DNA from 3 places in the Variovorax sp. YR750 genome. Region 2 is predicted to be linked to each of the others. Evidence: predicted binding sites of a transcription regulator. Region 2 holds the regulator's gene; each other region holds the start of a gene.
What was found. The regulator sigma-54, encoded in region 2, starts transcription at its own class of promoters, with help from an activator protein. The targets are predictions, from matches to a motif close to TGGCANGNAANCTGCTTT.
Positions count from the first base shown of each region.

Region 1 (10,407 bases), on a different contig from region 2:
GACCTGGGCGTGGCGCTGTCCGGCCGGGAGGGCGCGGCCCAGCGCGAGCTGCATGCGGGCACGCCCAGCTACATCAATCCCGAGCAGTGGGAAGAGGGCGGTACCGCCGACGCGGGCAGCGACCTGTTCGCCCTCGGCGTCACGCTCTACCAGTGGCTCACCGGCCATCTGCCCTACGGCGAGATCGAGCCCTACCAGGTGGCGCGCTACCGGCGCGACCCCGTCGCGCTCTCGCGCCTGCGACCCGACGTGCCGATCTGGCTCGACCATCTGGTGCGCAAGGCCGTCGCCCGCGATCCGCGCGAGCGCTTCGAAACCGCCGAGGAACTGCTGCTCGCGCTCGAGCGCGGTGCATCCCGTCCAGTGAACGCGCCCGCCGCCACGCCGCTGATCCGCCGCGATCCGCTCGCGCTCTACCAGCTGGCGCTGGGCGTTTCGGTGCTGTTCAACGTGCTGCTCATCGTGTGGCTGCTCTTCCTGCCACGCTGAGCGGATGCGGGCGGGGCGAGTCATGAGCGTGCTGCCTTGCGAACGTGGTTGGCGGCCGCAGGGGCGGGCGCCGGCGTGACGCGCGCACGGCCACCCTTCTCGGCCCAGGTGCGGGTCCAGCGGATCTGCATCACGCGCATCACGCCCAGCATCACGAGCGAGAGCGCCGCGAAGAAGATGAAGCCCCAGAGGTAGCTGCCGAGATACTGCTTCGACAGGCCCATGGCGTTGGGCACGAGGCCGCCGCCCAGGGCGCCGATCTCGCCGATCATCGAGCCGGCCACCGCCGTGCTCGCGGGCCAGCGCAGCGGCACCAGCTGGAACAACGCGCCGTTGCCCGCGCCCAGTGCCGCGAAGCAGACGATCAGCACCAGCGTGGTGACGGTCAGCGAGGCCGAGGAGAAGCCCACCAGCACGAGGCTCGCGGTCACCAGCAGCAGGACCACGGTGAGCGTGTTCACGCCGCCCCAGCGGTCGGAGATCCAGCCGCCCACGATGCGCACCGCCGCGCCCATGAAGGCCGCGAGCATGGTCAGCTGGCCGGCCTGCACCTTGCTCACGCCGAACTGGTCGTAGTAGTACGAGGGCAGAAAGGTCGTGAGGCCGATGAAGCCGCCGAAGGTCACGCCGTAGATCAGGCTGAACACCCAGCCGTCTTTTTCGAACAGGCAGGCGATGTGCTCGCGGAAGCTCGAATGGGCGTTCACGTCCGGCGGCTCCTTGGCGAAGAGCACCATCACGACCATCGGAATGAGGATGGCGACGGCGGCCACGCCGTACACCGCCTGCCAGCCCAGCCAGTTGGCCAGCGGCGGCGCCACTAGCACCGACACGGCCGTGCCCACGTTGCCCGCGCCCACCAGGCCCATGGCCAGGCCCTTGTGCTGCGGCGGGAACCAGCCCGAGCCCAGCGACAGCGCCACGCCGAAGCTCGCGCCCGCGATGCCCAGCAGCACGCCCATGGCGAGCAGGTCGTTGAAGCTCTTCACGAAGAAGAAGCCGAAGAGCATCGCCACCGCGATCAGCGCCATCTCGACCAGCGTGGCCTTCTTGCGCCCGATGTACTGCGAGAGGATGCCCAGCGGAAAGCGCATGAGCGCGCCCGCGATGATCGGCACCGACAGCATCAGCCCCTTCTGCGCGGGCGAGAGGCTGAAGGTCTCGCCGATGAAGGGCGCCATGGCGCCGTTCAGCACCCAGATGCAGCAGGAGAACGAGAAGTACAGGAAGGCCGCGAACAGTGTCGGACTGTGGCCTGACTGCAAGAAATTCCTGAAACCTGACATGGCGTTCAAAGATGCAAAAAGCCGCGGCGCGGCCCTGGAGAGGCCGTGTCGACGGACGGGGTTGGGAGCGGGGTGCCGGCAGCGGACGCTGTCGACGTGGAGGTGCGCGCGGCATGTGCGTTGCCGGGCCGGATGCAGGAGCCTGCAGCCTCTTCACCAAAGCGGTGCTTCGTTACACCGCGCCCTGTTTCATGCAAGAGGCGTGCCTGCGAGTTCGCGTTGGCGTGGCCTATGCTCGCGGTGCGTTCCCACACCGCTTTCCCATAAAGATGTCGCTTCTCGTTGTCCTGCCCGATCAACCTGCCGGCTTGGTGCTGCCCGAGGCGCTTGCGCAGGCGCTTTCGGGTGCCGGACTCGATGTGCTCGGCCTTGCGGACTGCGCCGGCTTCGCCCGGCAGGTCGAGGCGCTGGCTCCCGGGCAGGCGCTGATCTGGTTGCCGCTGGTTACGCCTGAGCTGCTCGATGCCTTGCGCACGTGGTCCGGCCAGCCGCCGTGCGCGCTGAGCCTTGCCAGCGCGGCCTTGAGCGGCACAGGGCACGAGGAACTGGTCGGACTCGGCGTGCACGCCTGGATGCAGATCGACACCGTCGACGCGGATTCGGTCGCCGCATTGACCGCGCGCGCCCAGGCCCGATGGCAGCGCGAGGCCGCCCTGCGCACCGAACTGGAGAACCTGCGCACCCGCATGGACGAACGCAAGTGGGTCGACCGCGCCAAGGGCCTGCTGATGTCCGCGCGCGGCATCGGCGAGGACGAGGCCTTCGGCCTGCTGCGCGGCGCGGCGATGCACGCCAACCTGCGGCTCGGCGAGGTGTCGCGCTCGGTCATCGAGGCGGCGCAGTGGGCGGACGCGATCAACCGCGCCGGGCAGCTGCGCATGCTCTCGCAGCGGCTGGTGCGCCTGGCGGCACAGCTGCTGGGCGGCATCGACGCGCAGCGGGCGCGGGTGCTGCGCACGCAGTCGTCCGAGCGGGTGCAGCAGAACCTGGATCATCTCGCGGCCCTCGGGCTCGGTGCGGCCGGTATCGAGGCGCTTGCGCAGGCGCAGGCCGCGTGGAGCGGATTGGCGGATGCCCTCACGGCGAAGCCGACAGCGACAGGGCTGGCCGACATCGACCGTCGCGCCGAAGTGCTGCTGGCTGCGGCCGAGGCCCTGACCGAGGCGCTCGAAACCTCGGGCGCGCGGCGTGCGCTGCGCATCGTCAACATCTGCGGGCGGCAACGCATGCGCGCGCAGCGGCTTGCGAAAGACGCATTGCTGGCCGCCGCGCTGAAGGAAGAAGCCACCAGCGCGCGGCTGGTGCCGACCATGGCCGAGTTCGAAGCGGCCTTGCTCGAGCTGGAGCGCGCCCCGCTGAGCACCGCCGAGATCCGCGCCGCGCTGGCGAGCGCGCGCGACGAATGGCTGAGGCTGGTCGGCGGCGTGCAGGCGCTCGACAGCGCCGACGGACGCGCCACGCTGGTGCGTTCCAGCGAGGCGCTGCTCGACACCTTCGAACGCCTCACGGCGTCGTACGAGCACAGCCTGCAAGTGATCATGTCCTGAACCTGGCACACCCCCAGGGCTTCGCGCACTTCGTGTCGCTACGCCAACCCCCTTGCAGGGGGCAACACCTGCGGCCCGGCAAAGCCGGTTCCGCGGTGTTCGCCGGAAGGCGATCATGGCTCGATGCGCCTGGACGCCGCGTCGATCTGTCAGGCCGCGACCTTCTCCACGTGCGCCTGGCGCGTGTAGAGGAAGTCGATCACCGCCTTGCGCGCATGCACGTAGACCGGGTCTTCCGCCAGCTCGACGCGGTTGCGCGGGCGCGGGATATCCACCGCGAGCACTTCGCCGATGGTGGCGGCCGGGCCGTTGGTGAGCATCACGATGCGATCGCTCAGCAGCACGGCCTCGTCCACGTCGTGAGTGACCATGACGACGGTGCTGTGCGTCTTCTGCACGATGGCGAGCAGCTCGTCCTGCAGCTTGGCGCGGGTGAGGGCGTCGAGCGCGCCGAAGGGCTCGTCCAGCAGCAGCACCTTGGGCTCCATCGAAAGCGCCCGTGCGATGCCCACGCGCTGCTTCATGCCGCCGGAGATTTCGCCGGGGCGCTTCTGCGCGGCGGGCGTGAGGCCCACCAGCGCCAGTGCCGCGTCGGTGCGTGCACGAAGCTGGGCCTTGCTCTCGCTGGCCGCGAACACGCGCTCGACCGCGAGGTACACGTTCTCGAAGCAGGTCAGCCAGGGCAGCAGCGAGTGGTTCTGGAACACCACCGCGCGCTCGGGGCCGGGGCCCTTGATCTCTTTGTTGGCGCACAGCAGCGAACCCTGCGTGGGCGTGGTGAGCCCGGCGATCAGGTTCAGCAGCGTCGACTTGCCGCAGCCCGAGTGGCCGATGAGCGTGATGAACTCGCCCTTGGCCACGTTCAGGTTCACGTCGCGCAGCGCGACGAAGCGGCCCTTGGGCGTCTTGAAAGCCTGCTCGACGCCGTGGATCTCGATGTACTTGCTGTCGTCGGTCATGACTTCACCTCTTCGAACGTGAACGCCGTTGCCAGCTTGATGAGCGCGAACTCCAGCACCAACCCCACGATGCCGATCACGAAGATCGCGATGATGATGTTGGCGACGTTGAGGTTGTTCCACTCGTCCCACACCCAGAAGCCGATGCCGACGCCGCCGGTGAGCATCTCGGCCGCCACGATCACCAGCCAGGCGGTGCCCACGGCCAGCCGCACGCCGGTCAGCATGTAGGGCAGCACGGCGGGGAAGAGGATCTTGGTGAGGATCTTCCATTCGCTGAGGTTCAGCACCTTGGCCACGTTCATGTAGTCGGTGGGCACGCGCTGCACGCCCACGGCGGTGTTGATGACCATCGGCCAGATCGAGCAGATGAAGATGGTCCAGATGGCCGCCGGGTTGGCGCCCTTGAACACCAGCAGGCCGATGGGCAGCCAGGCCAGCGGCGACACCGGGCGCAGCAGGCTGATCAGCGGGTTGAACATGCGCGAGAGGAACTCGAAGCGCCCGATGGCGAAGCCGGCCGGAATGCCGACCAGCGCCGCCAGGCCGAAGCCCATCGCCACGCGCTGCAGCGAGGAGAGCACGTTCCAGCCCACGCCCTGGTCGTTGGGGCCCTTGCTGTAGAACGGGTCGCTGAACACCGTCACCGCCTGCTGCCAGGTGGCCGCGGGCGTGGGGAAGCCGGTGGTGCTCTTCATGGCCACCACCTCCCAGATCAAGAGCAGCAGGCCAAAGCCCGCGAGCGGCGGCAGCACGCGCATCCAGAAGGCGCGCAGATCGAGCGGTGCGCGGGTGCGCGGCTCGGGTGCGGGGGCCGGCACCGGCTGCGGAGCCGCCACCTTGGAGGCGGCCGGCTTGGGCGGGGCGGAGGGCGCCGACTGGGCGGCGGCCACATCGAGCGGCGAGTGGAAGACTGCGCTGACCATGGTGTTCTCCCTATGCATGGAGCTTGAAGGAATCGGCGTACTTCTTCGGGTCCTTGCCGTCCCAGACGGAGCCGTCGAAGAGCTTGCTGCTGCGCATCGTTTCCTTGGGCACCGGCGTCTGCGTGGCGGCGGCGGCCTGCTTGTAGATGTCGATGCGGTTGATCTCGGTGGCCACCTTCAGGTAGTCGGGGTGCTCCTTCAGCAGGCCCCAGCGCTTGTGCTGCGTGAGGAACCACATGCCGTCCGAGAGGTACGGGAAGGTCACGGCGCCGCCGTTGTAGAACTTCATGTGGTTGGGGTCGTCCCAGCTCTTGCCCAGGCCGTTGGTGTAGCGGCCCAGGATGCGCTGGTTGATGGCGTCCACGCTGGTGTTGACGTAGCTCTTGTCGGCGATGGTCTCGGCCATCTTGTTCTTGTTCTGCAGGCCGGTGTCGATCCACTTGCCGGCCTCGAGGATCGCGGCGGTCACTGCGCGTGCCGTGTTGGGATATTTCTTCGCGAACTCGCCGGTGGTGCCGAGCACCTTCTCGGGGTGGTCCTTCCAGATGTCCTGCGTGGTGATGGCGGTGATGCCGATGCCGTCCATGATGGCGCGCTGGCCCCAGGGCTCGCCCACGCAGTAGCCGTCCATGTTGCCCACGCGCATGTTGGCCACCATCTGCGGAGGCGGCACGGTGATGTTCTTCACGTCCTTGAACGGGTCGATGCCGGCCGATGCGAGCCAGTAGTAGAGCCACATGGCGTGCGTGCCGGTGGGGAAGGTCTGCGCGAAGGTGTATTCGCGCTTCTCGCTGGCGATGAGCTTGGCGAGCGATGCGGCATCGACCGCGCCCTTGTCGGCGAGCTTCTTCGACAGCGTGATGGCCTGGCCGTTGTTGTTGAGGGTCATGAGCACGGCCATGTCCTTCTTCGGGCCGCTCAGGCCCAGGTGCATGCCGTAGACCAGGCCGTAGAGGACGTGGGCGAAATCCAGCTCGCCGTTGGCCAGCTTGTCGCGCACGCCGGCCCAGCTGGCTTCCTTGCTGGGCACGATCTTCACGCCGTACTTCTTGTCGATGCCAAGCACCGATGCCATCACCACGCTGGCGCAGTCGGTCAGCGGGATGAAGCCGATCTTCACTTCTTCCTTCTCGGGCTTGTCGGAGCCCTGGGCCCAGACGGCCGCGCGCAGGGCGGGGTCGATGCCGGCGGCGCCGATGGCCGCGGCTTGCAGTACGCGGCGTCGGCTGAGGCGGGTTTTGAGCAGGTCGGTCATGGGGCGGGGCTCCGGTTGAAGACAAACAAAACAAACAGGGCGAGACAAAAACGAAAAGGCGTCCGCACCGCGCAGGGGCTGCTCGAAAACGAGCCCTTGCGGGATGGGGACGCCTTTGTCCGGTTCGGTGGGAAGCACCCGCCGTTGGGTGCCGCCTGCCTGGAGACCCATCGAGGGCCTACGAACTTATTGCTTGCAAGCGGTGTGCCAGCTTCGAGATTCGCCGGCTGCTATCAAGAAAGTAGCTGGATATCGCACGAAGTCGCAGGGCGTCGCGGGTGAAGGGGCGGCCGGGGTGGCGCAGGGCGGTGGCACGGTTGTTGTGCAGTGCACCAAGTTGAACGCCGGAGCCGCTCGCTTCAACGCGGCGGTGCGCGGTCGAGCATGGGCAGGTAGTCGGCCATCGCGAGCATCGACTCGGCCACGTCGACCAGCCGCCGCTTCTGGTTCATGGCGGTCTGGCGCAGCATCTTGTGGGCGTCTTCCTCGCTGAGGCGGCGATGCGCCATCAGCAGGCCCTTGGCGCGTTCGACGATCTTGCGTTCGTTGAGCGAGGCGCGCACGGTCTCGAGCTCGTCGCTCATGGCCTGCAGGCGCCGCGACTGCTCCCGGACCATGTCGAGCACCGAGCGCTCCAGGTGGCGGCCGAACTGGGCCGGCGCGGCGGCCTGGGCATCGGCGTCGTCGAAGAAGAGGGCGCCGGCCTGGGGCGCCAGCGAGTCCAGCAGCTGCCGGTACTCGCGAAGCTCGCTGCGGGCCTGCGCGGTCTTGTGCTCGCACAGCGCGCGCAGGTCGCCGGCCAGGCGTTCCTCCACGATCTTCATGGCATCGATGCGGCGGGTGCAGCAGTCGAACCAGGCCTGGCTCAGCGGCACGTCGGCCGGTGCGGACACTGCGCCTCGCCGGCGGATGCGCTCCAGCTCGGCCACTTCGGTGTCGGGCTGGCTGTCGCGCCAGAGCGCGAGCACCTCTTCGCCCGAGAAATCGGTGAACACCTGGAAGCAGCGCTCCTGCGACTCGATCAGGTGCAGCCACTGCAGGCGCTGCGCCTCGTCGCTGCGGCCCAGAGCGAGCGCGGCGGAGCCGAATGCGCGCTCCTGGCCGGCGAACTCCTTGCCCTGCATGAAGTTGAACATTGCGACCAGCAGGCGCGAGATCTCGGGGTCGGTGGCGCCGTCGGCCGCCTCGAACACCACCGAGAGCAGGCCGGCGACGAGCTTGGCGAAGGCGGCGGTGGACTGGGCCGGCTTGAGTTCGAGCGCGTCGATGCGCCGGCGCAGGGCGGGCAGGGCGTCCAGGCCCGGCAGCACCCAGGCGATGCGGCTGAACAGGCGCGCGTTGTTGCCGGCGTCGGAGCCGCGGTGGTAGTTGTCGGCCTCGAGCTGGTCGAAGCAGGCGCGGACCTCCTGCTCGAGCACGACGCATTCGGCGATCTGCGGGCCGCGCTGCTCGGCGAAGCGGACGCCGCGCGAGGTGAGGAACATGTTCGACATGCCGCGCTCGCGCTGCAGCGCGTGGACCAGCCGGCCGATCAGGCCCACCAGCTCGCTGGTGCGCGCGAGCCGGTCCAGCTCGTCGATTTCGCAGCGACGGGCGGCGATGAGGAAACTCAGTCCGGATTTCATGGTGGGGCGCAGGCTCTGCACCGTCACTGCAACATCCGTGCCTCGCGAGGCACCAATCGCCGCCGCTTGCCCCTTCGCGGGCGCCGGGCGGGGGCCCGCGCCTACACTCGGCGCCATGCTCTTGTTGGGAATCGAATCATCCTGCGACGAGACCGGCGTGGCGCTGGTCGAGTCGCAAGGCAGCGCGCTGCCGGTGCTGTGCTCGCACGCGCTGCACAGCCAGATCGCCATGCACCAGGCCTACGGCGGCGTGGTGCCCGAACTGGCCAGCCGCGACCACATCCGCCGTGTGCTGCCGCTGACCGAGACGGTCATGGCCGAAGCCGGCCGCTCGCTGGACGAGATCGACGTGGTGGCCTACACGCGCGGGCCGGGGCTCGCGGGTGCACTGCTGGTGGGGGCCGGCGTGGCCTGTGCGCTGGGCGTGGCGCTGGGCAAGCCGGTGCTGGGTGTGCATCACCTCGAAGGGCACCTGCTGTCGCCGTTCCTGAGCGCCGATCCGCCGGAGTTTCCGTTCGTCGCGCTGCTGGTGTCGGGCGGCCACACGCAGCTGATGCGCGTGGACGGAGTGGGCCGCTACGAACTGCTCGGCGAGACCATCGACGACGCGGCCGGCGAGGCCTTCGACAAGAGCGCCAAGCTGATGGGGCTGCCGTACCCCGGCGGGCCGTGGCTCGCGAAGCTGGCGGAGGGCGGCGATGCCGCGGCCTTCAAGCTGCCGCGCCCGCTGCTGCACAGCGGCGATCTCGACTTTTCTTTCGCCGGTCTGAAGACGGCGGTGCTCACCCAGGCCAAGAAGCTGGGCGACGAACTCGAGGCTCGCAAGGCGGACCTGGCGGCGTCCACGCAGGCGGCCATCGTCGAGGTGCTGCTGAAGAAATCGCTTGCCGCGCTCGACCAGACCGGCCTCAAGCGGCTGGTGGTGGCCGGTGGGGTGGGGGCCAACAGGAGCCTGCGCGAGCAGCTGAATGCGGCCTGCGCCAAGCGCAAGGTGCGGGTGCACTACCCCGAGCTGCACCTGTGCACCGACAACGGCGCCATGATCGCCATGGCCGCCGCGATGCGGCTGCAGTCGGGGCTGTCGCAGGCGAGCGAGCGCTATGCCTTCGACGTCAGGCCGCGATGGCCCATGGCGTCGCTGTCCGAGCCCGAGGCGGCGTTACCTGAGACTGCGTAATCGTTTGCTTCGGCGACCTGCCGGCGGCCGGCAGCGGCAGCACGTCCAGCACATTGCGCCATAGCTGGCGCCATTGCGGCCAGTCGTGGCCGCCTTCGGTCGTGAAGACGCGCCCCGGCGGCAGGGCGTCGGCCAGCAGCTTGTGGTTGCTGGCGAAGCGGTCCTCGAGCCCGAACCCGAGATACAGCGGCGGAAGGTTCTTCGACGGCTTGGCTTCCAGGTATTGCTGGAAGAAGGGCCAGAGCTTGCGGTCGGGCTCTTCGTCGGGCTGCGGCCCGGTGGGAGCCTGCCAGGCGCGTAGGCCGCCGGCCTTCTTGATCTCCGCGCCGAGCACCCGGCGTCCGAGGTAGGGCGCGAGCGCCACGATGCCGTCGACCGAGCCCGGCCGCGCCAGTTCGTGGATCAGCGCGCCGAAGCCGCCGATGGAAATGCCCACGAGCCAGATCGACTTGTAGCCCTTGGCGCGCTGCGGCTCGATGACCTCGGTGTGCAGGCGGTCGCTCAGGGTCTGTTCGTAGTAGTAGGAAACGTCCGCGTCGACCAGCAGGGCGTCGGCCGCCAGATGGCGCTCGCGCACCGCGTCGATGAAGCCCTCGCGCTCGAACTCGTCGGGCTTCAGGTACGCCCCGGGCAGGAACACCAGGAGCGTGTCGGATTGTTCGTTGGGATTGGCGGGCTGAAGATGCGTTTTCATGGTGCCTTTTGGGGGCACCCGAACCGCACCGTAGCTAGTTCAGTGCGTTTACAAGACGCCCACGAAGAAGAAAGTTCTAAGAAAACGTCACATCATGTGACGTTATCCAGCGCTATTGTGAATAAGGTGCTCGTTTAAAGTCAAAAAGCGGGCCTTACTAACATTTTCCTCTTGTGGGCATAGGCCGAATTAGTTGATTTGCAACTGCATGGCCTGGCTCACCGGCACCAGCTTGCCGAGCTTCAGCGTGAGCACGCCGTTCTCGAGCTTCGCTTCGCTGGCGGCCACGTCGATGTCCTGCGGCAGTTCGTAGGCGGCCTTGAACTGGCGCTTGGCTTCTGCCTTGCTTTCGATGCGCAGGACGGCGCCTTCGATGCTGATCGCGAGGTCTTCGCGCGCGAAGCCCGGAACGTCGAGCGAGAGGGTCCAGCTCTTGTCGTCCTGCTCCA
Region 1 covers NZ_FOBJ01000012.1:203,123-213,529, forward strand. The annotation lists gene BMY35_RS24185 (bifunctional protein-serine/threonine kinase/phosphatase) at 1-489, shown strand, start outside; gene BMY35_RS24190 (MFS transporter) at 510-1,775, opposite strand; gene BMY35_RS24195 (ANTAR domain-containing response regulator) at 2,045-3,322, shown strand; gene BMY35_RS24200 (ABC transporter ATP-binding protein) at 3,472-4,281, opposite strand; gene ntrB (nitrate ABC transporter permease) at 4,278-5,207, opposite strand; gene BMY35_RS24210 (CmpA/NrtA family ABC transporter substrate-binding protein) at 5,218-6,462, opposite strand; gene BMY35_RS24215 (nitrate regulatory protein) at 6,822-8,087, opposite strand; gene tsaD (tRNA (adenosine(37)-N6)-threonylcarbamoyltransferase complex transferase subunit TsaD) at 8,203-9,264, shown strand; gene BMY35_RS24225 (alpha/beta hydrolase-fold protein) at 9,200-9,958, opposite strand; gene BMY35_RS24230 (Hsp20/alpha crystallin family protein) at 10,148-10,407, opposite strand, start outside.
Region 1: the regulator sigma-54 is predicted to act here: its motif matches at 8,113-8,130, upstream of BMY35_RS24215 (nitrate regulatory protein).

Region 2 (10,407 bases):
GTCAACGCGGCAACATCGTCATCGGCCTGATCATCGGGCTGGTGCTCGGCCTGGGCGTCGCGCTGGGCATCGCGGTCTACGTGACCAAGGTGCCGATCCCGTTCGTGACCAAGACGCAGCGCGGCGGCGCCGAGCAGGACGAGGCCGAAGCCCGCAAGAACCGCGACTGGGACCCGAACGCGCCGCTGGCCGGCAAGGCAGGCGCTCCCAAGCCGGCGGCCCCGGCCGCTCCGGCCGGCCCGGTCAACCCCATCACCGGCGAGCCGGCCACCGGCAACACCGCCGCGGCTCCGGCCACCGCTTCGCCCAACACCGCGCCGCCGGTGCCCGTGGTGGTGGCGCCCAAGCCGCGCCCCGCGCCGGTGCCGGCCGAGGCCAACGCCCTGCCGCCGTCGAACGATCCGCTGGGCGACCTGGCCCGCGCCCGCTCGGGCAGCGTTTCCGGCTCCGGCAGCACGACCACCGCGTCGGCCGCGCCGAGCAGCGGCAGCAACGCCGGCAGCAGCTCCGGCCCCGATCCGTTCATGTACTTCGTGCAGGCCGGCGCCTTCCGCACCACCGAGGACGCCGAGGCGCAGCGGGCCAAGCTGTCGCTGATGGGCGTCGAAGCCAAGGTCACCGAGCGCGAGCAGGCGGGCCGCACCGTCTACCGCGTGCGTGCCGGCCCCTTCAACAAGAAGGACGACGCCGACCGCCTGAAGGAGCGGCTCGACGGCGGCGGGATGGATTCGGCGCTGGTCCGCGTGCAGCGCTGACCGGACGCCATCCGGCCGGCAACCGACACGAATAGCCCCTAAGCTTCGCTGCGCGGCGTTTGCCGCCACCATCCACAGCCTCGGGCGCGCCGGATGCGGGGGAACTCCCCGCCGCGCGCCGGCTCAGTCTGCCGTAATAACTGGAGAGCTCTTTCAATGAAACGTCGTGACTTTTCGCTGGCCGCCACTTCGCTCGGACTGCTGTCCCTGGCCGCCAACCCGGCACACGCCCAGGCGCGCGTGCCCAAGGCCGGCTCCGAGTACCTGGTGCTCGACAAGCGGGTGCCGGTCGACGCGCCCGCCGGCAAGATCGAGGTGGTCGAGTTCTTCTCGTACAACTGCCCGCACTGCAACGACTTCGAGCCGTCGCTGGAAGCCTGGATCAAGACGGTGCCGAAGGAAGTCGCCTTCCGCCGCATCCCCGTTCCCTTCGTGGGCAACGACGTCGAGGCCAAGCAGCGCCTGTACTACACGCTCGAAGCCATGGGCAAGGTCGACGAATACCAGCCGAAGGTGTTCAACGCGATCCACGCCCAGCGCCAGAACGTGAACGGCGACGCCAACATCATTGCCTGGGCCACCGCCAACGGCCTGGATGCCGCCAAGTTCAAGGAAACCTTCACCTCCTTCGGCGTGGCCAGCAAGGCCAAGCGCGCCTCGCAGCTGACCGACGCCTACAAGGTGGCCGGCGTGCCTGCGATGGCCGTGGCAGGCCGCTGGTACGTGGACGGCGAGACCGCCGGCAACATGACCAAAGTGCTTCAGGTCGTGAACTATTTGATCGGCGAAGCAAAGAAGGGCTGAGCCCTTGGATTCACGCTGTTTCTGGTAGCAAACCAGAGCGAAAGTCAAGCCCGCCTAGGCGGGCTTTTTCATCTGTGCGTGCGGGGCAGAAGCACTCAGACGCATACAATGCCGAGCAAGTTTCGTGCCTCTATGACATTGCACTCTTACCCCACCACCCCCTTCCTTCGTCGCGTCAGCCGGCTGGCTGCCGGCGCGCTGTTGCTGGCCGGCTTCGCCTCGGGTGCCCTGGCCGAGACCGCCGACCGCTCCAAGCCGATGAACATCGAGTCGGACGCGATGCGCTACGACGACCTGAAGCAGACCAGCGTGTTCACCGGCAACGTTTTGGTGACAAAGGGCACGATCATCATCCGCGGCGCGCGGCTGGACGTGCGCCAGGACGCCGAGGGCTACCAGTACGGCGTGGTCACGGCGGCACCCGGCAAGCGGGCCTACTACAAGCAGAAGCGCAACGCGCCCGACGAGTGGATCGAGGGCGAGTCGGAAGTGATCGAGTACGACAGCCGCGCCGACAACGTCAAGTTCATCCGCAACGCCACCATGCGCCGGCTGCTGGGCGCCACGCCGAACGACGAGAGCCAGGGCGCGCTGATCGTCTACGACCAGAGCAACGACACCTACACCGTCAACGGTTCCACCGTGCCGCCGAATACCGCCGTCAACGCCTCGGCCCCGGGCGGGCGCGTCAGGACCATCCTGACCCCCAAGGCCGCCACAGCCCCTGCGGCCGGCGCCTCGGCCCCGGCCGCCGGCGCGAAGGCGCCGCCGCCGGCGCCCACCCCGGCACCCGGCAAGGGCCTGCGCCAGAGCACCACGCTCGGCAGTGACCAGGGAGATACCCGCAAGTGATCGAATCCGCAGGAACGCAGGACGTCAACGGCGCCCCGGGCAGCCGCCTGGTCGCGCGCGGCCTGAAGAAGAGCTACGGCAGCCGCACGGTCGTGAAGGACGTCTCGCTCGACGTACAGAAGGGCGAAGTCGTCGGGCTGCTCGGCCCCAACGGCGCCGGCAAGACCACGTCGTTCTACATGATCGTGGGTCTGGTGCGCGCCGATGCCGGCGACATCACCATCGACGGCGAGCCCATCGCCCACATGCCGATCCACCGCCGCGCCCGCATGGGCCTGAGCTACCTGCCGCAGGAAGCCTCGATCTTCCGCAAGCTCACGGTCGAGGAGAACGTGCGCGCCGTGCTCGAGTTGCAGATGGAGCCCGACGCGAACGGCAAGATGGCCCCGCTGTCGAAGCCGCACATCGAGGAGCGCCTGTCCGAGCTGCTGGCCGACCTGCGCGTCGACCACCTGCGCGATTCGCCCGCGCTCGCGCTGTCGGGCGGCGAGCGCCGCCGCGTCGAGATCGCGCGCGCGCTGGCCACGCAGCCGCGCTTCATCCTGCTGGACGAGCCCTTCGCCGGCATCGACCCGATTGCGGTGATCGAGATCCAGCGGATCATCAGCTTCCTGAAGGAGCGCGGCATCGGCGTGCTCATCACCGATCACAACGTGCGCGAGACGCTGGGCATCTGCGATCACGCCTTCATCATCAGCGACGGGCATGTGCTGGCACAAGGCACGCCTTCGGAGATCGTCGACAACGCCGAGGTACGCAGGGTGTACCTGGGCGAGCACTTCCGCATGTAAGGCGCGGGGGCGGTTTCCACCATGAAGCAAGGGCTGTCCCTTCGCGTTTCGCAGCATCTGGCGCTGACGCCACAGCTGCAGCAGTCGATCAGGCTGCTTCAACTCTCCACGCTCGAACTGAGCCAGGAGGTGGAGCAGATGCTCGACGAGAACCCGTTCCTCGAGCGCACCGCGGAAGAAGCGGCGCGCGAGGAATTCGGGCTCGACACGGCCGATGCCCCGGTTCCGCGCGATGAAGGCGGTGATGGTGGTGAAGGCGGGGACGGCGAGGGCGACTTCGCTTCGCCGGCCGCCAGCAGCGCCTCCACTGCTTCCACCGAAACCGTCACCAGTACGGCCGACACCGACGGCCCCGCCGCCGACATCTCCGAGCGCGAGCCCGACTGGGAAGGCGACGGCACCGTCGACATGGCGCCCGACGACAGCGAATGGGGCAGCGACGCGCCCGCGCGCCAGAACAACCTGGGCGACGACGAGCGCGCCGACGCCACCGAGCTCGCGCGCAGCCAGGAGTCGCTGCAGTCCTTCCTGCATCGCCAGGCGCTGAGCCTGCGCCTCGACGAGAACGACAGCGCCGCGCTGCGCTTCCTGATCGAATCGCTCAACGACGACGGCTACCTCGAAGACTCGCTGCCCGCCCTGGCCTCGGGCCTGGCCGGCGACGACAACGACCAGTTCGACGACCTGGTGCACCACTTCCAGGTGGCGCTCGGCCTGCTGCAGAGCCTGGAGCCCGCCGGCGTCGGCGCGCGCGACCTCGGCGAATGCCTGAGCATCCAGCTGCGCGCCATGGCCAGCGAGGACGAGACCGAGGAAGAGGAGCAGGTCCGCAAGACCGCCATCGCCATCTGCAAGCAGCCGATGGAGCTGCTCGCGCGCCGCGACTTCAAGCGCCTGGCCACGCTCACCCGCAGCAACGAGGACCTGGTGCGCTCGGCGCTGCAGATCATCGCGCGGCTGGAGCCCAAGCCGGGCCGCAGCTTCGTCGACGTCGAGCGCAACATCATCATTCCCGACGTGATCGTCACCAAGACCGGGCGCGGCACGAACGTGAAGTTCCGCGTCATGCTCAACCCCGAGGTGATGCCGCGCCTGCGCGTGCACGACATCTACGCCGGCGCGCTCAAGTCGCACAAGGGCGAGGGCAGCCAGGCGCTGTCGCAGCGGCTGCAGGAGGCGCGCTGGTTCATCAAGAACATCCAGCAGCGCTTCGACACCATCCTGCGCGTGAGCAACGCCATCGTCGAGCGGCAGAAGAGCTACTTCGTGCACGGCGAGCTGGCCATGCGCCCGCTGGTGCTGCGCGAGATCGCCGACGAGCTGGGCCTGCACGAGTCGACCATCTCGCGCGTGACCACCGCCAAGTACATGGCCACGCCCTTCGGCACGGTCGAGCTCAAGTACTTCTTCGGCTCGGCGCTGGGCACCGAGACCGGCGGCAATGCGTCGAGCACCGCGGTGCGCGCGCTCATCAAGCAGTTCGTCGGCTCCGAGAGCGTGAAGAAGCCGCTGTCGGACAGCCAGATCTCCGAGATGCTGAAGGAACAGGGCATCGAGTGCGCGCGCCGCACCGTCGCCAAGTACCGCGAGGCGCTTCGCATCGCTCCCGCCAACCTGCGCAAAGCCCTGTAGAAAGACACCGCCGATGAGCCGGGGCCTGATGTCGCGCTGTGGGCATTGGGTCTTCGCCATGGTGGCGGTGCTGCTGTTCGCAGGCTGCGCCACGCTGCCCGACGAGGCGCCGCGCACGCCCACCAGGGCCATGACCGTCTCGGCCGACACCGCCCTCGGCAAGATCGCGCTGGCTTCCCAGCCCGACCCCGACCTGAGCGGCTTCCGCCTGATGCCCGGCGGCGATTTCGCCTTCGACACCCGCATCCAGCTGGCCCGCCGCGCGCAGCGCACGCTCGACGTGCAGTACTACCAGATCGAGAACGACGAGACCGGCCGCTACCTGCTGCGCACCCTGCGCGACGCCGCCCTGCGCGGCGTGCGCGTGCGGCTGCTGATGGACGACCTCTACACCTCCGGCGAAGACGAGCTGCTGCTGGGCCTCGCCGCCACGCCCAATGTGGAGCTGCGGCTGTTCAACCCGTTCCCGGCCGGGCGCGGCAGCCTGCTGAAGCGCTTCACCGCCTCGCTCTTCGACTTCAGCCGCGTCAACCGGCGCATGCACAACAAGCTGTTCATCGCCGACGGCGCGATGGCGGTGGCGGGCGGGCGCAACATCGGCAACCAGTACTTCAGGCGCACCGCGGGCGAGAACTTCATCGACCTCGATACCTTCGTCACAGGCGCGCTCATCCCGCGCCTGGGCAGTCTCTTCGACCAGTACTGGAACAGCGTCTACGTGCGGCCGATCCAGTCGGTGGCGAGCACCGGCCTGTCGCGCGAGGAGCTGCAGCAACGCTTCGAGCTCGCCACCGGCCCCGACACCACGCCGCCGCCTCCGAGGCCCGCGCCCAACGACCTGCTCGGCTACAGCCCGATGGCGGAAGACCTGGACGCCGGCAAGCTCGGCCTGATCTGGACCACCGCCGAGGCATACGCCGATTCGCCCGAGCGCGTGATCGGCAAGACCGCTTCCTACGGCGGCGTGCCGCTGCTCGACGTGGACAGCGTGCGCTACAACGTGGTCGAGCAGATGCGCCGCGCCCGCTCGGACGTGACCATCGTCTCGCCCTACCTGATCCCGGGCCCCTCGGGGCTGGAGGTGATGCGCGAGATCCGCGGCCGCAACGTGAAGATCAGCGTGGTCACCAACTCGCTGGCCGCCACCGACGAGCCGCTGGTGCACACCGCCTACCGCCGCTACCGCCCCGACATGCTCAAGCTGGGCGCCGACCTCTACGAGCTGAGCACCAACCGCACCCGGCGCAGCGTGCGGCTGGGGCTCTTCGGCACCTCGGTGGGCAGGCTGCACGCCAAGTCGGCGGTGATCGACCGGCGCATTCTTTTCGTCGGCTCGATGAATTTCGACCCGCGCTCAGAAACGCACAACACCGAGATCGGCCTCTTCATCCGCAGCCCCGAGATGGCGCAGCAGGCGCTCAAGCTCATCGACGTGCTCAAGCAGCAGGGCGCCTACAGGCTGCGCTTCGCCGAGAGCAGCAACGAGTCGCGCATCGAATGGGTCAGCGACGACGCCGGCAAGCTCACCGTGCTGACCGAGGAGCCCGACTCCGGCTTCTGGGACCGGACCATGCTCGAGATCCTGGCGCCGCTGACGCCGGAGAGCCTGCTCTGAGCCTCGACGCCGCTCAGTGGCCGCCGCGCACGGCCGACCACACGAGCCGAAGGCCCAGCAGGCCCATCACGCCGCCTGCCGCGCGGTCGATCCAGACCTTGTAGCGCAGGTAGGCCGAGCGCGGCGCCGCAGAGGACAGCGCCAGCGCGACGATCGAATACCAGCCCGTCTCGATGCAGAAGATGACTGCCGGCACGGCCAGCGCCAGCACCAGCGGCACCTCGCGCGGCAGGAAGGCCGCGAAGATGCTCGCGTAGACCACCGCCGTCTTCGGGTTGCTCACCTGCGTGGCCAGGCCCAGCAGGAAGGTGCGCTTGCCGCGACCCTGCGGGCGCTGCGAGGAATCGACGGCCTCCTGCGCCACGGCCAGCGGCTGCCGCGCGCCACGCCAGATGCGAAAGCCGAGGTAGACGAGATAAGCGCCGCCCAGCCCCTTGATCGCCAGGTACAGCGCCGGCACCGCGAGAAACGCCGCCTGCAGCCCTGCCAGCGCCGCGATCGCGAAGACCAGCCCGCCGGCGCCCATGCCCAGCGCCGCCGCGAGGCCGTCGGCGCGCGAAGTCATGGCGGTGCGCGCCACCATCACGAAGCTGGGGCCGGGGCTCATCGCGCCCACGGTCATGGCGCCGGCGATGCCGAGAAGCGCGAGGGTGGTGTCCATCATTCAGGTTCCTTGGTTGTCGCCGGGCGCAGTTCGCCCGGTTCGCTGCATCACAGGTTCTTCCATTCCTCGACGACGATCTGGAACGGGTCCTCGTAGAGCACCTTGCCGGGATTGCGCGAGCGAAGCATCCGGACAGCGGTGTCATGCTGGATCAGAAGTGCTGCGAGGCTGCGCATCTGCTGGATCGACTCGGTGGCGCCGTCCTTGAACCAGGCCACGGCGTTCCTCGACCAGCCGGCGCTCGAAAACGGAGGGCAGGGCAGATTCGCGTTGAACCATGCATAGATCGCTTCGAGCCGTTCTTCTTCCGCGGCCGTGAATTCGCCCTTGTCTCGCAGGATGCGGGTCTCGGTGACGAGCCCGCTGAGCTGCCGGTGATCTTCCTCGTCGCCTCCAACCACGAACCGGATGAACATGAGCCCGTTGTTATTGCACGTTGACCGCTTCGACCTGCACCAGCAGCCTCACCTTGTTCTCGAAGCCGAAGTTCAGCCCCCAGGTGATGCCCCAGTCGCTGCGCTCCACGGTGGTCTCGAAGTCGCCGCCGCACACCTGGCGGTTGATGAGCGGGCTCAGGTAGCAGTTGAAGCGCACGGCCTTCAGCGTCACAGGCTTCGTCTGGCCCATCAGCGTGAGCGTGCCGGGCACGTCGACCACCTTGTCGCCGGAGAACTCGATGCGGTCGGCCACGAAGCGGCCGGTCGGAAACTCGGCCACGTTGAAGAAGTCCTTGCTCTGCACGTGACGGTTGAGCAGGTCGACGCCGGTATTGATGGAGCTGATGTCCATCGTGATGTCGACCTTGCCGCTGGTGCCGGTGCCGTCGATCTGCACCGAGCCGTCCTTGGTGCTGAAGCGGCCCCGGTTGGTGGTGGTGCCGTAGTGGCCCATCTCGTACATCACGAAGGTGTGCGTGGGGTCGATCACGTAGTTGGCGTTCTTCGCCGGCCCGCCCGCGGGCTTGGCGGCTGCCGCCGGCGCGAATTCCGAGGGCAATTGTTGCTGGGCCGTGGCGCCGGTGAACACGGTGGCCGACAGGGCCACGGCGAGAAGGAGCTTTTTCATGGCGGTGGTCGTGTGGGGCATGAAAGAGAAAAACCGATGAAGGAGGGCGGGCGGGTGGGCGAAGCGGATCACAGCGGCCCGAGGCCCGCGAGCGTGAACCTGAAGCGCACCTGCACCTCGTTGCCGACCATCGAGGTGTCGGTCCATTCGCCGTCGCCCACCTTGTAGTCGAGCCGCTGGATCGTAAGGCTTCCGGTGGCCACCGCGTAGTTGCCGCCAGGCGCCGGCGCGATGCTGACGGGCACCGTCACATACCTGGACGTGCCCTTGATGGTGAGCTTGCCCGCCATCTCGAACCTGCCTTCGCCCAGTGCCTTGATGGCGCTCGACTGGAAGCTCGCCTGCGGGAAGTGCGCCGCGTCGAACCACGGCTGCTTGGGCAGCTCGGCATCGCTCATGGGAATGCCGAAGCCCGCGCTGGCGGTGTCTATGTGAAGCACGACGCTGCCGCCCTCGGGCTTCTTCGGGTCGAAGGCGACCTGCGCGTCGAACTTCTTGAACGTGCCTTCCACCGGCACGCCCATCTGCTTGCTGACGAACACGATCTGGCTCTTGTCGGCAACGAGCCTGGCGGCCGGGGGCTCCGCGCCGGCCGGCAGCGCCATGACCAGGGTCAGGGCCAGGGCCAGCACCGGGGTGAACAACGGGAGCTTCATCTTCATCGTCATCGAGCTGATTCCTGGCGTGGCCCGGGCCACATGCGTTTCAGAAGACCGTCGCGGTCGATCCAGTGGTGCTTGAGCACCGCCGCCACGTGCAGCAGCGTGACGCCCGCCAGCACGAAGGCGCAGTTGCGGTGCAGCGGCTGCAGCATCGCCTCGGCGAAGTCGTGGTCGACCGGCACGAAGTCGGGCAGCTGCAGCACGCCGAACCACGCGACGGGCATGCCCATGGCCGAGCTGTAGGCCCAGCCGGACAGCGGCACGGCGAAGAACAGCAGGTACATCAGCGCATGGCTGACGCGGTAGCTCGCCAGCTGCAGGCGCGACATGCCCGCGGGCAGCGCCGGCGGGCGGTGCCCCAGCCGCCACAGCAGGCGCAGTGCCGACAGCAGGAGGATCGTGATGCCCGCCCACTTGTGCCAGCTGTAGATCTTCAGCCGCAGCGGGGAGAACTGCAGGCCCGTCATGTAGAGCCCCACGCCGAAGGAGCCGACGATCAGCACCGCGAGCAGCCAGTGCAGCGCGATCGCGAACAGGTCGTAGCGCAGGCCGGCCGGGTCGGTGGCGAGGGGGGAGGAAGGCGTGTCGGTGGACATCGGGGGCGGGGACGGCGGCCTGTACGCGGTGTGCGCGGAGCATATCCCGGAAGCGATGACAGCACGGGCCGTGCCAGCTCCAGCACGCGTCGGGTGCGTCGGGTGCGTCGGGTGCGTCAGCCGCGCGCCTGCTGCACTCCCAGCAGCATCCGGCGCAGCTCCTCCGGCTGCACCGGCTTGCGCAGCGCGCGCCAGCCCTGCTCGGCGGCCAGCCGCTGGGTGGCTTCGGTGATGTCGGCGGAGATCAGCGCGATCGCCAGCGAGGGCTTCTGCTGCTGCAGCTTCGCGGCCAGCGCGATGCCGTCGAGCGCGCCCGGCAGGCGGATGTCGCAAAGCGCCGCGTCGAGCGCGTGCAGGTCGGCCAGCGCCAGCGCCTCGGCGGCGCTGGCGTAGACGCGCGGCTCCACCTCCCACTGCCTCAGCAGCGCGGCGAGGCTGTCGGCCACCACCGCGTTGTCTTCCACCACGAGCACGGCGAGGCCGGGGCGCAGCGTGCGCTCTGCACCGGTGCCGTCGTCCTTCGCGGCCGAAGCGGCGGGTTGCTGCACGGCAGCCTGTGCGCCCTCGGGCGCGGCGGGCAGTTCGAAGCCGAACACCGAGCCCCGTCCCGGCGCCGAGCGCAGCGACACCTCGATGCCGAGCTGCGTCGCCAGCCGCCGAACGATCGCCAGGCCCAGCCCGTGGCCGCGCTGCAGGTTGCGCTCGACGTTGCCGATCTGCTCGAAGTCGTCGAACACGCGCTGCTGCGCCTCGGGCGGGATGCCGATGCCGCTGTCGCGCACCTCCACGCGCCAGGCCCGGGCGCCGTCGCGCCGGCGGGCGCGCACCGCCAGCAGCACGCGCCCGCGCGGCGTGAACTTGACGGCGTTGTCGACCAGGTTGGCGAGCACGCGGCGCAGCGACACCGTGTCGCTCCAGGCGATCGCGCCGGGCGGGCAGCGCACCAGCACCCGGCCGTTACCCGCCTGTCG
Region 2 covers NZ_FOBJ01000011.1:143,879-154,285, forward strand. The annotation lists gene BMY35_RS22490 (SPOR domain-containing protein) at 1-755, shown strand, start outside; gene BMY35_RS22495 (thiol:disulfide interchange protein DsbA/DsbL) at 912-1,559, shown strand; gene lptA (lipopolysaccharide transport periplasmic protein LptA) at 1,692-2,411, shown strand; gene lptB (LPS export ABC transporter ATP-binding protein) at 2,408-3,202, shown strand; gene rpoN (RNA polymerase factor sigma-54) at 3,224-4,834, shown strand; gene BMY35_RS22515 (phospholipase D family protein) at 4,848-6,449, shown strand; gene BMY35_RS22520 (LysE family translocator) at 6,463-7,113, opposite strand; gene BMY35_RS22525 (hypothetical protein) at 7,161-7,529, opposite strand; gene BMY35_RS22530 (YceI family protein) at 7,540-8,178, opposite strand; gene BMY35_RS22535 (YceI family protein) at 8,247-8,840, opposite strand; gene BMY35_RS22540 (cytochrome b) at 8,843-9,436, opposite strand; gene BMY35_RS22545 (ATP-binding response regulator) at 9,553-10,407, opposite strand, start outside.

Region 3 (10,407 bases), on a different contig from region 2:
GAAGTGCGACACCATCGCCACCGGCGTGATCGCGGCCTGCAAGGCCGTGAACCTGCAAGTGCCGCTGGTCGTGCGCATGAAGGGCACCAACGAAGTCGAAGGCAAGAAGCTGCTGGCCGAATCGGGCCTGCCGATCATCAGCGCCGACACCATGGCGGAAGCGGCCCAGAAGGTCGTGGCAGCAGTCAAGAAGGCCTAAGGAACAAGTCATGTCGATCTACATCAACAAAGACACCAAAGTCATCACGCAGGGCATCACCGGCAAGACCGGCCAGTTCCACACCGAGAAGTGCCAGGAATACGCGAACGGCAAGAACGCCTTCGTGGCCGGCGTGAACCCGAAGAAGGCCGGCGAGTCGATCTTCAACATCCCGATCTTCGGCTCCGTCAAGGAAGCCGCCACGCAGACCGGCGCGACCGTGTCGGTGATCTACGTGCCGCCGGCAGGCGCCGCGGCCGCCATCTGGGAAGCCGTCGAGGCCGACCTGGACCTGGCGATCTGCATCACCGAAGGCATCCCGGTCCGCGACATGCTCGAAGTGCGCAACAAGATGAAGGCCAAGGAAGCGGCCGGCGGCAAGAAGACGCTGCTGCTGGGCCCGAACTGCCCCGGCCTGATCACGCCCGACGAAATCAAGATCGGCATCATGCCCGGCCACATCCACCGCAAGGGCCGCATCGGCGTGGTCTCGCGCTCGGGCACGCTGACGTACGAAGCCGTGGCTCAACTGACGGAAATCGGCCTGGGCCAGTCGTCGGCAGTCGGCATCGGCGGCGACCCGATCAACGGCCTGAAGCACATCGACGTGATGAAGGCATTCAACGACGATCCGGACACCGACGCCGTCATCATGATCGGCGAAATCGGCGGCCCGGACGAGGCTGACGCAGCCCGCTGGTGCAAGGACAACATGAAGAAGCCGGTCGTCGGCTTCATCGCTGGTGTCACCGCTCCTCCCGGCAAGCGCATGGGCCACGCCGGCGCGCTGATCTCGGGCGGCGCCGACACGGCCGAGGCCAAGCTGGCCATCATGGAAGAATGCGGCTTCACCGTGACGCGCAACTTCTCGGAGCTCGCCAAGCTGCTGAAGGCAAAGCTCTAAGCGACAAGAAAAAGACGGTAGCGGTTCGCCGCGAAGCCGACCACGCAGAAACAAAAAAGCGCCCGCACTGGATTGCGGGCGCTTTTTTCAATAAAACACAGTGGGATCAGAGACATGGAATTTCTTCAAAGCACAGATTTCTGGATAGGTCTGCTCAAGATCATCTGGATCAACATCATCCTGTCGGGGGACAACGCGGTGGTGATCGCCATGGCGGCGCGCTCGCTGCCGCCCGCGCAACAGAAAAAGGCCGTGCTTTTCGGCTCGGGCGCGGCCGTGGTGCTGCGGATCGTGCTGACGGTGGTGGCGGCCAAGCTGCTCGCCCTGCCTTACCTGCAGATCATCGGCGGCCTGCTGCTGCTGTGGATCGGCCTTCAGCTGCTCGGCGAGGAAGACGAGGGCGACGGTGAATCCAAGGAGTACGGCAGCATGATGGTGGCCGTGCGCACCATCCTGCTGGCCGACCTGGTGATGAGCCTGGACAACGTGATTGCCGTTGCGGCCGCCGCACAAGGCAGCATGGTCCTGCTGATTCTCGGCCTGGCGATAAGTATTCCCTTGGTGATTTTCGGCAGCACGCTCATGATCAAGCTCATGGAACGTTTCCCGATCATCGTGATGCTGGGCGCCGCGCTGATCGGCTGGGTCGGCGGCGAAACCATCGTGCAGGACACCGTACTGCGCGAAACGCTGGTGGCCAACCCCTGGTTGCACTACGCGGCTGCCGCCGCCGGTGCCCTGTTCGTCGTGGCCGCCGGCCGCCTGATGCAGCGGCGCGCGCAAGCCGCTGCGCACTGAGCAGTTCGAGAGAGATCGGCGCTGACAGACCATGGCGAGTGTCGGCGTCTCCCTTTTCTCCACCCGCCCTCCGCTGACCTGGGAATTCGCCTTCCTGACCGACGTCGGTCGGACGCGCTCCCATAACGAAGACGCCGTTCACGTGGATCCAGCCCTCGGGCTGGCCCTGCTGGCCGACGGCATGGGCGGCTACAAGGGCGGCGAGGTGGCGAGCGCCATGGCCGTCTCGCTGCTGCACGCGAGCTTCGGCCGCTGGTTCGCCCAGGCAGGCATGCAGGCGCCGTCCCGCGTGGTCCGGCGGGCGCTGCAGGCGGCCACGGACGAGGCCAACAGCTCGATCCTGCAGGCCGGCACGACCAATCCCGAGCTCCAGGGCATGGGAACGACCCTGGTGCTGGCGGCTTTCCGGCCGCAGCGCGTGGTGGTCGGCCACATCGGCGACTCGCGCTGCTACCGCGTGCGCAACAACAAGCTGGAGCTCCTCACCCGCGACCACTCGCTGCGCCAGCAGCAGCTCGACGCCGGCGCCATCACCGCCGAGGAAGCCCTGAATTCGCCCACCCGCAACCTCGTGACGCGCGCCGTCGGCGTGGAGGCCCAAGTCTTGCTGGAAATGCACGAACACAGCGCAAGACCGGGCGATCTCTATATGCTTTGCTCCGACGGGCTCAGCGAGATGGTTTCGGATGAGCAGCTTTTCACGCTTCTAGGACACGATGTCGGGCTTCAGAAAAAAGCATCACTTTTGGTTGCAATTGCCAATGACAATGGCGGACGGGACAACATCTCCGTTGTCCTGGCCAGCGCGAGCGTTGCGGAAACGCCCCGCACGGGCAGGTAACAGGCTCCGGGGGCGGCTTTCCGGCGTGCCTGCCGTCTTTCAAGCTTTGGATTCGGGGAGTCGGCAATGCCGAAGATGATCATTTCGGTCGATGGCGTTGTCATCGGGCAAGTGGCGCTCGCCAAGGAACGCACGACGCTGGGACGCCGTGCCTACAACGACATCGTGATCGACAATCTGGCGGTCAGCGGCGAGCACGCCGTGCTGCACATGAGCGGTGGCGAAGTCGAAATTGAAGATCTCAACAGCACCAACGGCACCTACGTCAATGCGCTCGCCATCCAGCGGCAGGCGCTCAAGGACAACGATGTCATCGAGGTGGGGGGCTGCCGAATCCACTTCCGCGCGCGCAGCAACCTTGACCCGGCCATCGGCGCCGGTTCGGTTCGCGCCACCTCGGGCGAATACACGTCGGGCGCCATGCCGCTGTCGTCGGCACCCACCGAATCGGGCGCGCTGGTCGAGCTCGGCATCCCGGTGCTGCGTGTGCTGTCCGGCGCCAACGAGGGGCAGGACGTCGGACTGCAGAAGGTCGTCACCACCATCGGCAAGCCGGGCGTGGCTGTGGCGGTGGTCACGCGCCGGCGCCAGGGCTACGTGGCGGCGGGCGTCGAAGGCAGCGTCACGCTCAACGGGCTGCAGCTGGGCACCGAGGCCGTCGCGCTGCAGGAGCGCGACGTGCTCGAGCTGGGCGGCGCCACGCGCATGCAGTTCGTGCGCATCTGAGCCGCCTTTTCCCTTGGCTTGCCGCGGTCACGCCCGCACGGACCCGGCGCCGTGAGAGAAGAGCTGCGGCGGCACTGGCCGCGCATCGCGATCACCCTGCTGCCGGTGCTTCTGGCGCTGGCGCACGCCACCGGCGCCTGGCGGCTCACCGCCCTCGAACGCCTTGACCAGCTGATCTACGACGTCCGCCTGCGCGCCACCATGCCGGGCACGCCCGACGCGCGCGTGGTGATCGTCGATGTCGACGACGCCAGCCTGGCGCGCCAGGGCCAGTGGCCCTGGCCGCGCGACAAGATCGCCCGCCTGACCACCGAGCTGATGACACGCCAGCAGGCGGCCGTGCTCGGCTTCGACGTCATGTTCCTCGAGCCGGACCGCAGTTCGGGCTTGGAAAGGCTGAGGCAGATCGCGAGCGGCCCGCTGAACGGCGTGCAGGGCCTGGCCGCCGAGGTCGAGCGGCTCGCCCCTTCCCTCGATCACGACGCCACGCTCGCCGCGGCGCTGGGCGGCCAACGCGTGGCGCTGGGCTACTACTTCACGCGAACCGGGACGCCGAGCGCCAAGGGGCAGCTGCCCGCGGCGCCGCTGCTGACGGAAGGCGCTTTCCCGCCGGGTGGTACCTACGCCACGGGGTGGAACGGCTTCGGCGCCAGCCTGCCGGAGCTCGCGAAGGCCGCGCCGGTGGCGGGCTTCCTGAACACGCTCGTCGGCGCGAATGCCGATGGCGTCATCCGCAGTGTGCCGCTCATTGCCCGCTACGACGGCGACAAGGCGCAGCCGGGGTACTACGAGTCGCTGGGGCTCGCGGTCTATCGACTGGCGAATGGCTCCCCGCCCGTGCAGCCGGCCTTCGCGTCGGGCGCGGGCGCCATGCCGCAGCTCGAGTCGCTGCGGGTGGGGCGGCTTCGCATTCCGGTCGACGGCACGGGCAGCATGCAGGTGCCATTTCGCGGCCCCGGCGGCTCGGATGGCGGATCGTTCCGCTATGTGCCCGCCTCCGATGTGCTCGAGGGGCGGCTCGGCCCCGGCGAGCTCAAGGGCAGGATCGTGCTCGTGGGCGCCACGGCACCAGGCTTGCAGGATCTGCGTGCCACGCCGGTCGAGGCGGCGTTCCCCGGCGTGGAGGTGCACGCCAACATCGTCTCCGCGCTGCTCGACCAGCGTCTGCTCAGCGTGCCCGACTACGCGCCCGGCTACGAAGTGCTGCTGGTCGTCGTCGCGGGGCTCCTGCTGGCCTTCGGGCTCTCGCTGCTGTCGGCGCCGCGCGCCGTGCTGCTGGCCGCGGGCGTGATCGTCGCGCTGATCGGCCTCAACGCCTGGCTGTACGTGGGCTTCAGCCTCGTGATGCCGCTGGCTTCCGCGCTGGCCATGACGGCGCTTGCCTTCGCACTCAACATGAGCTGGGGCTACTTCGTCGAATCGCGTGCGCGGCGCGGGCTGGTGCGGCTCTTCGGCACCTATGTGCCGCCCCAGCTCGTCAACGAGATGATGGCGCACCCCGACCGCTACAGCATGCGCGCCGAGAGCAAGCCGATGACCGTGATGTTCTGCGACATGCGCGACTTCACCCGCCTGTCGGAGCAGATGGCGCCGGCCGAGCTGCAGGCCTTTCTCAACACCGTCTTCAGCCGGCTCACCAACGTCATCAGCGCGCACCGCGGCACCGTCGACAAGTACATGGGCGACTGCGTCATGGCCTTCTGGGGCGCGCCCATCGACACGCCCGACCACGCCACGCTCGCCGTGCGCGCCGCGCTCGACATGGCCGATGCCGTGCGCGACATAAACCGTATCCATCGCGCCAGCGGCCGGCCCGAGATCAGCGTGGGCATCGGCATCAACAGCGGCGTGATGAGCGTGGGCGACATGGGATCGGCGGCACGCCGCAGCTACACCGTGGTCGGCGACGCGGTCAACCTCGCGTCCCGCCTCGAGGGGCTGAGCGGACACTACGGCGTGGAAGTGGTCGCCAGCGGCGCGACGCGCGAACTCGCGCACGACTTCATCTGGCAGGAACTCGACAGCGTGCGCGTCAAGGGAAAGGCACAAGCCGTTGCCGTTTTTACGCCCCTTGCCGCGCGCACGCCCGAAGCGATGGAGCAGGCTCAGCAACTGCTCGAACGCTGGAGCGAAGTGCTCGCCGCGTACCGCCGCCAGGACTGGGCCATGGGCCGAAACTTGCTCGCGCCCCTGCTCGCCGCGGATGCGAAAAAAGTCCTTTACCAGCTCTACGCCCAGCGTTTAGCCTCGATGGCGTTGCGACCGCAAGACCCGAACTGGGATGGCGCGACCCGGTTCGAGACCAAATGACGACAGACACATACAAAGGGGTCTTTCACAATGCAGGTTCGTGTGCTGGGTTGCTCGGGCGCCATCGCCAAAGACTGCCGCACCACCTCGTTTCTGGTCGACACGGATCTGCTCGTCGATGCGGGCACAGGTGTCGGAGACCTCACGCTCGATGAAATGGTCTGCATCGACGACGTGGTGCTCACGCACAGCCATCTCGATCACATCGCCGCACTCCCCCTGATGCTCGACGCTATAGGCGGCCGCCGCACGCAGCCGCTGCGCGTACACGCGCTGAGCGCCACCATCGATGCGCTGCGCACGCACGTCTTCAACAACGTCATCTGGCCGGATTTCGAGAGCATTCCCAGCCTCGAGGCGCCGTTCGTGAGCTTCCACGACATCGCGGTCGGACAACGGCTGCAGCTGGGCAGCCGCGAGCCCAAGGTGGTCGAAGTGCTGCCCGCGTTCCACACCGTGCCGGCCTGCGGATTCGCCGTGCGGAGCGCCGAGGGTGGCGCCCACTGGGTGTTCAGCGGGGACACCGAGCGAAATGCGCCCTTCTGGGAGCGGGTGAACGAACTCGACGTGGCGATGCTGGTGATCGAAACGGCATTCAGCAGCCGCGAGCAGGCGCTGGCCGAGCGCAGCCTGCACCTGTCGCCCGCCGTGCTGGCCCAGGAGCTAGCGCACATCGGGCCGGACAAGCACTACCCGATCTACATCACGCACACCAAGCCAGCCGAAACCGACGAGATCATGAGCCAGATCGAGGGGCTGGTGGAGGAGCAGGTGGCGGGGCTGGCGCAGCGGGACATCCGCTGGCTGAAAGCGGATGGCATCCTGACCTTCTGACAGCCGGTGACGCATTGGCATGACAAATTTGTCACCGTGTGTAGCGTATTCAGGCGGATTCTGTCACATCGTGTAACGCCAAAGTGGGTAGAGGTGACGTGTTCGGTCGGTGGGAGGCCTTGGGGACGGGTGGCACAGATGCTGCGGAAGGTACTTCGCTCCGGGCAGGTTCCCGGGCGTAACAACCAACCTACCTGGAGTTAGTTAATGAACCGTCGTTCCATCGCACGTTCCGTGCAAAAGGGTTTCACCCTTATCGAATTGATGATCGTTGTGGCGATCGTCGGTATCTTGGCCGCAGTTGCACTGCCTGCATACCAAGACTACACCGTTCGCGCAAGAATCACTGAAGGCTTGAATTTGGCTGAAAGCGCCAAGCAAGCAGTTGCTACTGATGGAGCTACTTCCGCAAATGATCTTGCTACTACCGTAGCTACTTGGAATGCGCAAAACGGTGGGACCAATGGCACTGGTATCAACAGCAAATATGTCTCGTCTGTTCAAATGGCAGCTTCGGGTGAAATCACCGTCACCTTCATTCCCGCCGCTGTCGGCCTGAAAACCGGTGAAACCACGCTTGTTCTCGCTCCTTATGTTCGTGCTGCTGGTGGTACCGCGTCGACGCTTGCTGCAGCACAGACTGCTGGGACCAGTGGTGTGGTTGACTGGGGTTGCGCCTCTGTTACCCAAACGACGGCAACTAATGCTGGCATGACGGGTATCACGGCCGGCACCCTGCTCGCCAAGTACGCTCCCTCTGCCTGCCGTTAATTAGTTTTCACAAGCAACTCTTAGGACCGCCATCGAGCGGTCCTTTTCATTTGAGGACCAAAATGAAAACAATTGCCTTGGGAGCGGGCAAAAGTCGCATTATTGGGTTCACCTTGATTGAGTTGATGATTGTGATTGCTGTTGTTGGCATCTTGGCTGCTGTTGCCTTGCCGATGTATCGTGATTACATAATCCGGGCGCGCGTTATTGAAGGTCTTAATCTGGTTCAGGGCGCAAAGGCAGTGCTAGCGACCGATGTTGCAACGCCTTCGCAGTTGTCATCAATGGTTGTAGAGTGGAATGCCCGAAACCAGGGCGTCGGTAACGCATCCAAATTTGTGTCCAGCGTCCAAATGTCGGAGTCGGGCGAAATTGCTGTTACGTACAACGCTTCCGCTGTAGGCCTTGAGCCAAACGCGAACATCTTGCGATTGAACCCTTTCGTGCGCTTTGGCGGGAGCGCTAGTCAACTTGCGGCAGCGCTCGCTGCCGGTGCAACTGGGTCGCTGGATTGGGCATGTGCTTCCAATCAACAGGCATTCGCAGCTAGCCGTGGCCTCGCGGCAACCCCCGGGACTTTGAGTGCGGAGTACGCACCACCTATTTGCCGATAGTGTTGACCTTGCTTCTAAATGAGTTGCCTTGAGCTTCCCTAGATGCTGAGTTGCAGTAGGCTATTCCCACCGAGATGGGAGGTTGGGGGCCTTTAGCCTAACGCCGAAAAAGACCTTCGGACGTTGTAGTGGCTCAGGAAGGCAGGTAGCTAGGCGATGCGCTTGAGGCTGCCGGTTCAGTCGCAGTCATCGGTTCACTCTAGCAAGCCAGTCTGGATGGAGTGCTAGGCCTTGCCATTGGTTTAGGGCTGATACGAAAATTTGCTCGGTGCTCGGTGCTCGGTGCTCGGTGCTCGGTGCTCGGTGCTCGGTGCTCGGTGCTCGGTGCTCGGTGCTCGGTGCTCGGTGCTCGGTGCTCGGTGCTCGGTGCGGCGTGGTGGGTCGACAGGAAGGTCACGGCCGAGTTCTTCCGCTCAATGGCGGGCATTTGCACGAAGCCGGCTTGAGCGAACTCCAACACGTGCCATGTGTATGAGCACGTCAATCGCTCGTGGCGCAATCGCCCGTCACTCCGCGATGCGCTCGAGCTTCTTGGTATGAATCGCCCCGGGTTTTCTAGACACCTCTGAGCCTCAAACCTGAGGCCCAATAGGAGGTGCCATGAGTAAGCAGAGATATCCCGAAGAATTCAAGGCCGAAGCAGTCAAGCAGATCACCGAGCGCGGCCACAAGGTGGCCGATGTGTCGGCCCGGCTGGGCGTGAGTCAGCACAGTCTTTATCAATGGATCAAGGCCCAGCGCGTGCCCGCCGGTGATCGGCAGGCGCAGGTGTCGCAGACAGACGAACTGCGGCGGCTGAAGGCCGAGCTCAAGCGTGTGACCGAGGAGCGCGACATCCTAAAAAAGGCCGCAGCGTACTTTGCCAAGCAGTCCGGGTGAAGTACGCATTCATCGAGCGCCATGAAGGCGAGCACAGCGTTCGCAGGCTGTGCAAGGTCATGGCCGTTCACCCCAGCGGCTACTACGCCTGGAAGGTCGAGCCGATGAGTTTTCGTGGCAAGGACGATCAACGTCTGCTGGGCCTTCTCAAGCACGCCTGGCTGGAGAGTGGCGGCGTCTATGGCTACCGCAAGCTGACCATGGACATGCGCGATCTGGGCGAGACATGCGGCAAGCATCGCGTGGCTCGTCTGCTCAAACTCGAGGGGCTGCGCTCCCAGACGGGCTACCGCCGACGGCCTGGGAGTCGTGGTGGCAAGCCTGCCGTAGTCGCCCCCAATCACCTGCAGCGACGCTTCATCGTCAGCGAGCCCAACCAGTCCTGGGTCACGGACATCACCTACATCCGTACCCACGAGGGCTGGCTGTACCTGAGCGTGGTGATCGACTTGTCCTCGCGCCATGTCATCGGCTGGTCCATGGGGCACCGCATCGATACCGAATTGGCCCTCAATGCTTTGTTGATGGCTTTGTGGCGGCGCCAACCCAAAGCGACGGTCACCCTGCATTCCGACCAAGGCAGCCAGTTCACCAGCCATGACTGGCAAGGTTTCCTGCGCGATCAAACCTGGTGAGCAGCATGAGCCGGCGCGGCAACTGCCATGACAACGCAGTCGCAGAGAGCTTCTTCCAATTGCTCAAGCGAGAGCGCATTCGCCGAAAGATCTATTCGACGCGCGATGAGGCCAGGGCCGATGTCTTCAACTACATCGAGATGTTCTATAACCCCAGGCGTCGCCACAACACCGCTGGCGACTTGTCGCCCGTAGAGTTCGAGCGACGCCATTTCCAACGGCTCAAGAGTGTCTAGGGAAGCCGGGGCGATTCACTAGCCAGCGGCGATGTCGATAGAGGAGCAGTCTTTGCTTCTAGGCGGAAAAGAACTGGATACAGAGCTAAGTCCCTACTTAATCTCAATTCGTGATGACCTCTCTCCACATGATCCGAGTAGGTGTAGTCGAAGACGGCACCGCCACGTCATAGACCTTGGTCTTCCCATCCGACGTGCGCACGAGGATCTTTATCGCACCATTCGGCAGTCCCTCAGGCTGCACCCGGCTCGCCAGCACATTGCCAATATAACGACTGCTCAGATTCGGTATGGACCCGCCGTTGGCGTAGTTCAGAAAATAGAGATTCGAACTTCCGCCTGGCGAGCAGGGGTCGCTGGAAGGGATGTTTGTGGTAAAGGCAAGAACGCCTTGGAACAGCACAGGACTGGTGTAGGCCCGTTCACCAACCGGAGTCGTCGCGAAGTTCAGCACCCAGCCCTTCTTGGCCGTGAGATCCAGCGGATTGCTGGTCACATTGATGTTTGTCCCTGACATCGTGGCCGTTTGCTGCACGAGTTGCGTGCGCAACGGAGTGATCGTGGGGTTCGAGGATTGGTCGTCCAGCAAGCCGTAGAACGATTGCGCCTGTGAGGCATTGGCATTGGCGCCCGTGCCGGGAATATCGGAGGCACCAAGGT
Region 3 covers NZ_FOBJ01000002.1:360,003-370,409, forward strand. The annotation lists gene sucC (ADP-forming succinate--CoA ligase subunit beta) at 1-199, shown strand, start outside; gene sucD (succinate--CoA ligase subunit alpha) at 210-1,103, shown strand; gene BMY35_RS05240 (TerC family protein) at 1,218-1,901, shown strand; gene BMY35_RS05245 (Stp1/IreP family PP2C-type Ser/Thr phosphatase) at 1,933-2,742, shown strand; gene BMY35_RS05250 (FHA domain-containing protein) at 2,809-3,468, shown strand; gene BMY35_RS05255 (CHASE2 domain-containing protein) at 3,520-5,778, shown strand; gene BMY35_RS05260 (3',5'-cyclic-nucleotide phosphodiesterase) at 5,809-6,612, shown strand; gene BMY35_RS05265 (pilin) at 6,820-7,383, shown strand; gene BMY35_RS05270 (pilin) at 7,446-7,997, shown strand; partial or broken gene BMY35_RS05280 (IS3 family transposase) at 8,598-9,747, shown strand; gene BMY35_RS05285 (pilus assembly protein) at 9,851-10,407, opposite strand, start outside.
Region 3: the regulator sigma-54 is predicted to act here: its motif matches at 6,743-6,760, upstream of BMY35_RS05265 (pilin).